2 linked regions of the Rhodoligotrophos appendicifer genome follow. Each later gene encodes a partner of the first gene's protein in a complex. Links are inferred from orthologs where the notes say so. Each region holds a gene or a part of one and is shown on either strand. Other genes may lie near its edges.

The links.
Region 2: the proteins of FKM97_RS02635 (region 1) and dnaN are in contact, whole or in part, in a cryo-EM structure (PDB 8GIZ), measured with the Escherichia coli proteins. The link is inferred for Rhodoligotrophos appendicifer from one-to-one orthologs.

The regions. Positions count from the first base shown.
Region 1 is NZ_VHKL01000001.1:566,192-569,425, forward strand. What follows is about bases 258-3,171. They hold FKM97_RS02635 (DNA polymerase III subunit gamma/tau), read right to left. Parts: upstream 2,664-3,171; coding sequence 852-2,663; downstream 258-851. Other genes in these bases: recR (recombination mediator RecR), read right to left, coding at 258-523; FKM97_RS02630 (YbaB/EbfC family nucleoid-associated protein), read right to left, coding at 528-848; nudC (NAD(+) diphosphatase), read left to right, coding at 2,986-3,171. In the rest of the region: more of recR, read right to left, coding at 1-257; more of nudC, read left to right, coding at 3,172-3,234. UniProt on the Escherichia coli protein: Part of the beta sliding clamp loading complex, which hydrolyzes ATP to load the beta clamp onto primed DNA to form the DNA replication pre-initiation complex.
Region 2 is NZ_VHKL01000001.1:99,015-102,272, reverse strand. What follows is about bases 1-2,938. They hold dnaN (DNA polymerase III subunit beta), read left to right. Parts: upstream 1-879; coding sequence 880-1,998; downstream 1,999-2,938. Other genes in these bases: recF (DNA replication/repair protein RecF), read left to right, coding at 2,154-2,938; dnaA (chromosomal replication initiator protein DnaA), read left to right, coding at 1-654. Outside these bases: more of recF, read left to right, coding at 2,939-3,258. UniProt on the Escherichia coli protein: Confers DNA tethering and processivity to DNA polymerases and other proteins. Acts as a clamp, forming a ring around DNA (a reaction catalyzed by the clamp-loading complex) which diffuses in an ATP-independent manner freely and bidirectionally along dsDNA.

The sequences.
Region 1 (3,234 bases):
GCGCAAGTCTTGAGACCGTCACCTCCAGCCCCTTCAGCCGATCCATGATGTAATAGGCTGTGGTTTGGCCATCGACCGTTGCATTGACGGCCAGTATGACCTCCTTGACGTCTGCTGCGGCACTGCGACGGATCAAAGCGTCGATGGAGAGATCATTGGGACCCACGCCTTCGATCGCAGACATGACGCCCCCGAGCACGTGGTAAAGGCCGCTATTGGCCCTTGCGCGCTCCAATGCCCAAAGATCACTCACATCCTCCACGACGCAAAGGATTGAGCGATCCCGCCGCGGATCGGAGCAGATGCCACAAGGATCCGTTGTGTCTACATTTCCGCAGTTTCCACAGATCCTCACCGCCTCATCAACCTTCCGCAGGGCAGTAGCGATGGGATCCAGGAGTCGTGCACGATTTTTTATGAGGTGGAGAACAACCCGCCGGGCCGACCGAGGGCCAAGGCCTGGTAGTTTCGCCAAGAGGTGAATAAGGCCTTCGATCTCTTCGCCGACAACTTGTCTGGTCATACCCTCAAAAGCCGAGATTGAGGCCCGGTGGTAAAGCGATACCTCCCGTCAACTCCTTCATCTGCTCGGCGACGACTCCCTCCATCTTCTGCCGGGCATCCGCGTGCGCTGCAATAATCAGATCTTCCAGGATCTCGGGATCGTCGCTGAGAACGGTCGGGTCGAGCTTGATACCTTTCATCGCACCCTTCCCGTTGAGAGTCACGGTCACCAGGCCGGCCCCCGAACTCCCTTCGATGTCCAAGGATTCGAGACGAGACTGCATATCCTGCATACGCGACTGCATGTCTTGGAATTGTTTCATCATGTCGCCGATGTTCTTCATCTCTCAGGAGTCTCCTCTACGAATTTCGTCATCGACGGCATCTTCCGCCAATCTCTGGTCAATGGCCGACAAGTCCTTCACGTCAACGATTTCGGCTCCCTTGAACCGCTCGAGGAACGCCTGCACCGACGGGTGGCTGCGAGCCTCCTCGAAGAGGCTCTCCCTTCGATAACGATCTTGTTCGGCGATAGGTTTCTCACCCCCCGCCTTAGTGACCGATACCATCCATCTTTGACCCGTCCATTGCTCGAGCTTCCTCGACAACTCATTCGCCAGACCCTGTGGGGCTCCGGGTTCGAGGGCGATGTCGAGTTGGCGCGCGCGCATCTGGACGGGTCTCACATACCGTTCCAGGGAATCCTTCAGCTTGAGATCCCGTTTATCTCCCGCCAGCGTGGCGATATCGCGAAACGATGTGAGCCGAACCCCATCATCAACTGTTGTCGGTTGAGAAACCGGCTCTGCGACGGCCAGTATCGTCTGCGAATGTGCTGCAGCTCTCGAAGCGAGAGTGTTCGGGGGCGTTGATTGCCGGGTCTCGATGCTCTGCGGAGGTTGAGAAATGTGTCCAGTCGGCTCCGATTTCTGTTCCGGGCGGCGCGCCACACTACCTTCTGCTATTTCCCGAGGCGTCGGGAGATCAGCGACGTAGGCCATCCTGATGATAACCATTTCGGCCGCAGCCAGGGCATGGCTCGCCTGACTGACCTCCTCCGTTCCCTTGAGCAGCATCTGCCAAGCCCGAGTGAGGACGGGAATAGACAGGCGGTCAGCGAGCGAGGCGCCTTGGAGACGCTCCACTTCTGATCGGGATGGGTCCTGCGCAGAACTTGGCACGACTTTAAGACGAGTGACCCAATGCGTCAGCTCGGCGAGGTCGCCCAGAATTGTCACCGGTTCGGCGCCTAACTCGTAGAGATGCTTGAGTTGACCCAGGGCCGCTGGAACATCGCCCCGCATGACAGTCTCGAACAAGGAGAGCGTTTGCCCACGATCTGCCAAACCCAACATGGAGCGCACCGTGTCGGCGCTCACATGATCGAGCCCGTACGCGATTGCTTGGTCCAGGAGCGAAAGACCATCTCGGACGGAGCCTTCCGACGCCCTTGAGATCAAGGCGAGTGCCTCGTCGTCGGCTGTTACGCCTTCGCTCTCACTGACCCTTCGGAAGTGCTTGATCAGGAGTTCGACATCGAGCCTTTTGAGATCAAACCGCTGACATCGCGAAAGAACCGTCACCGGAACTTTTCTGACTTCTGTCGTGGCAAAGATGAACTTTACGTGCTCCGGTGGCTCTTCGAGCGTCTTGAGCAGCGCATTGAACGCTGCCTTGGAGAGCATGTGAACTTCATCGATGATGTAAACTTTATAGCGGGCATCGATCGGGCGGTAACGCACGCCTTCGATCAACTCTCGAATGTCGTCCACTCCGGTGCGGGACGCAGCATCCATTTCGATGACATCGGGGTGGCGCGACTCCAGAATCGCCGCGCAATGATCGCCGACCTTTTCCATGTGGACAGTCGGGGCGCCTGGGCCGGAATAGTTGAGAGCCCGAGCGATGAGGCGCGCTGTGGTTGTCTTCCCGATCCCGCGGACACCGGTCAGCATGTAGGCCTGAGCGATTCGACCGGTCGCAAACGCATTATCAAGCGTATGCACCATAGCATCTTGGCCGATCAGGTGCTCAAAGGTGGTAGGCCGATACTTCCGAGCCAGGACTCTGTAAGGCGATCCGGGAGCGGCGCTGGCTGAGTTTCCCAAAAGATCCGGCAGCGACGTACCCGGGCGGTCACTGTCGTTTGGAATGGTCAAGATCCGACGATCCGTGCACGAAATATGTTGGTCGGCACAATCCGACTGCGAAAATCCTGCAGTTTTAACGGCAGGCGAGAGGCTGGGCAAACGACCCGTGCCGGATTCGTTAGGGCTGCTTCCTTCCGGACCTGACCCAGTTGGCGAGCGGCACGCCCGCCGCCAGCCTCTCAAGGGGACTATATCAGTATTTTGGGGTGAACGCACAAGCCCTTGCGTGGTATCTTCATTTTTCCAGCAAAGGCATTCGCATTTAATGATTGCCGTCCCGAAGGTCGCCCTCGTAAGCTCCGCTACCTGTCATCCGGGTATCTTGTTTCACATGAAAAATGAAGATTTGCTGGCCTTTACGGGCAATCCGCTCGATCGCATGGCTGTCCGTCGTGTCGATGAGCACTGGCTCCAAGAACAAGTGGGGGCGACAGGCACCATCCACTTGGGTTTTCTGGCCGACCGCCCTCTCCTCTTGGTCGATGATCCCTTGGGGACCAGACCATATTCGATCTCGATGGATTGGGTCAGGGAGCCGGTTTTCCTGGGCAGGAACGACCAAGATGATCTGATGTTCGCC
Region 2 (3,258 bases), 470 kb from region 1 along the record:
GTGGATGCGAAACGCCAGGTGATCGTGGCCGCCGATGTGCCGCCGACACAGCTCGACAGCATCGATGCGCGGATGCGGTCGCGGCTGGCGGGAGGGCTCGTGGTCGATATCCAGCCCCCAGAGCTCGGCCTGAAGAAGCAGATGCTGGCGATGCGCCTTCTGCATGCCGTGAAGCGCGATCCCAGCGTCGCCGTCCCGGAAGACGTGGTGGAATTCATCGCCAACAGGGTCAATGGCGGCGGACGGGAACTTGAAGGTGCACTCATCCGCGTGATCGCGCATCAGCAGGTGGTCCAGGAGACGATGTCGGTCGGTCTCGCCGCATCGGCGCTGCGCGACCTGGTGCAACCTGTGGACCTGCAACGCATCAAGATCGACGACATCATGCGCATCGTCGGCCGGCACTACAATGTGGCGAAGTCGGACCTGCTCTCGCCGCGCCGGGCGCGATCCATCGTGCGGCCACGGCAGGTGGGCATGTATCTGGCGAAGCGGCTCACGTCACGATCGCTGCCGGAGATCGGGCGGAGGTTCGGGGGGCGGGACCATTCGACCGTGCTCCATGCGGTGCGGAAGGTCGAAGAACTGCTGCAGAAGGACGAGCAGCTCCAGCGCGAGGTGGTCCTGCTGACGAAGTTGCTGGAGCAGCCCTAGGACGGTTACGACGCCCAAGCCCCCGGATTGATCCCGCAGTCACTCACCGGGGCTTGCCGCGACCGTAAATCCGGTACAAAGTCTACCGGGCAGATTGCCGAGACTCCTCCTTGTCCTCCAATAATCGGGAAATCTGGCGACAGCGGATCGTGATTCGCTGCGGCGGATGCGAAAGCCGCGGAAGGCAAGCGGAGTATGCAGAATTAGAAGAGCGGAGTTGCGACCATGAAGGTCACCATCGAACGGGCGGCCTTTCTCAAAGCGCTGAACCACGTGCAGAGCGTCGTGGAGCGTCGGAACACCATTCCGATCCTGTCGAATGTTCTCATCCATGCGAGCGAGGGAGAGGTTCGCCTCAGCGCCACCGACCTCGATGTAGAGGTGGTGGAGACCGTCTTGGCCGACGTGGCGCAAGCCGGGGCCACGACCGCGCCCGCGCATATGTTGTACGATATCGTGCGCAAACTGCCGGATGGCTCCCAGCTCGTCATCGAGCAGGGGCCGGACAATGGCCGCATCGCCGTGGTGGCGGGGCGCTCGCGCTTCGCGCTGCAGGCGCTGCCGCCGGAGGAGTTCCCGGATCTGACCGCCGGCGATTTCAGCAACAGCTTCACGCTGCAGGCCGCCGAACTCAAGAAGATGATCGAGCGGACCCGCTTCGCCATTTCGACGGAGGAGACCCGCTATTATCTCAACGGCATCTATCTGCATGCCATCGAGGGGGAGGGCGGTCCGAAACTGCGCGCGGTTGCGACCGACGGCCATCGATTGGCACAGTTCGAGCTGACCCTGCCTGCCGGCGCGGCCGCCATGCCGGGAGTGATCATCCCGCGGAAGACGGTGCTCGAGGTGCACAGGCTGCTCGACGACCAGAATGCGAGCGTCGAGATCTCCCTGTCGGCGTCGAAGATCCGCTTCGGTTTCGATGGCATCGTGCTGACCTCCAAGCTGATCGACGGGACGTTTCCCGATTACGAGCGGGTCATTCCAAAGCATAATGACAAGGTTCTCGAGATCGACACGAAGCTCTTCGCGCAGGCGGTCGACCGGGTGTCGACGATCTCGAGCGAAAAGGGCCGGGCGGTGAAGCTGCATATCAGCAGCGGACGCGTGGTGCTGACCGTCAACAATCCCGAAAGCGGATCAGCCGAGGAAGAGGTCGCCGCGGACTATGATTCCGAGGAACTCGACATCGGATTCAATGCCCGTTACCTGCTCGATATCGCCGGGCAGTTCGGCGGCGACAATGCGCGGATGCTGCTCGCCGATGCAGGTTCGCCGACCGTCATTCGGGACGCGGACGATGCCAGTGCGCTCTATGTGCTGATGCCGATGCGGGTCTGAGACCCGAGGCTGCTCCAAACCGGCTGAAATGCTTGCAAAACCGCGGTTCAACCCTCATATAGATGACGGGTGGCGGGGGCATATTTCGGCGGCCGCTCGGCTGGCTTGCCCGATGGAGACCATCGCATACTAAGAGTTCAATTGGAGCGCTGACGGTGTCGAAACCCCGCGCTCTGGCGCTCAACAGGCTGACGCTTACCGACTTCCGCAACTACGCGCATCTGAGACTGGATGTGGGCGCCGGATTGGTGGTGCTCACCGGGCCGAACGGCGCGGGCAAGACCAACCTCCTGGAAGCGCTCTCCCTCCTCTGCCCCGGCCGGGGGCTGCGGTCGGCCACGTATCCCGAGCTGTCCCGGCACGGGGGCGAAGGCGGTCAGTGGGCGATTGCGGCCCGGCTCGACGGACCGGAAGCCGAACTGCGGATCGGAACGGCCTGGCAGGGCGAGAGACCCGGCTTCAGCGAGGGGCGCGGGCAAGGCCGCCAGGTCAAGATCGACGGCCGCGAGCAGAGGGGATCCGGGGCGCTGGGAAATGCCGTGCGCATGGCGTGGATCACGCCCGCCATGGACCGGCTGTTCATGGGGCCCGCCTCCGACCGGCGACGCTTCCTCGACCGGCTGGTCATCGGCATCGACCCCGAGCATGCGAGCCGCGTGCAGGCCTTCGAGAAGCTGATGCGCGACCGGAACCGGCTGCTGGAACAACGGCAGGTCGACGGCGTCTGGCTCGACAGCATCGAGACCTCCATGGCCGAACATGCGGTGGCCATCGCAGCGTCACGGAGGAGCCTGGTGGATACACTCACCGCCGTGGCACAGGATCCGGCAGGGCGCGCCAGCATGGGTGCGTTCCCGTGGGGGCGATTTGCCATCGATGGGGCCCTGGAGAGCGAGATCACCGAGGAACCAGCGGTGAATGTCGAGGAGCGATATCGTAGACTGTTAAACGATTCGCGGAGAGTGGATGCGGGGGCAGGGCGGACGCTGAACGGACCTCATCGGAGCGATCTGATGGTGCGGCATGGTCCCAAGGATGTCGATGCCCGGCTCTGCTCGACGGGAGAACAGAAGGCGCTGTTGATCGGTATCGTCCTCGCGCATGCGCGGATCATCGCGGCCGGGTTCGGCGGCTATGCGCCGATCCTGCTGCTGGACGAAGTCGCGGCGCATCTCGATGAAGCCCGTCGGCAGGGTTTGTTCGATTGCCTTACCACGCTTGGGGTCCAAGCGTGGATGACCGGAACCGACGCAGCGCTTT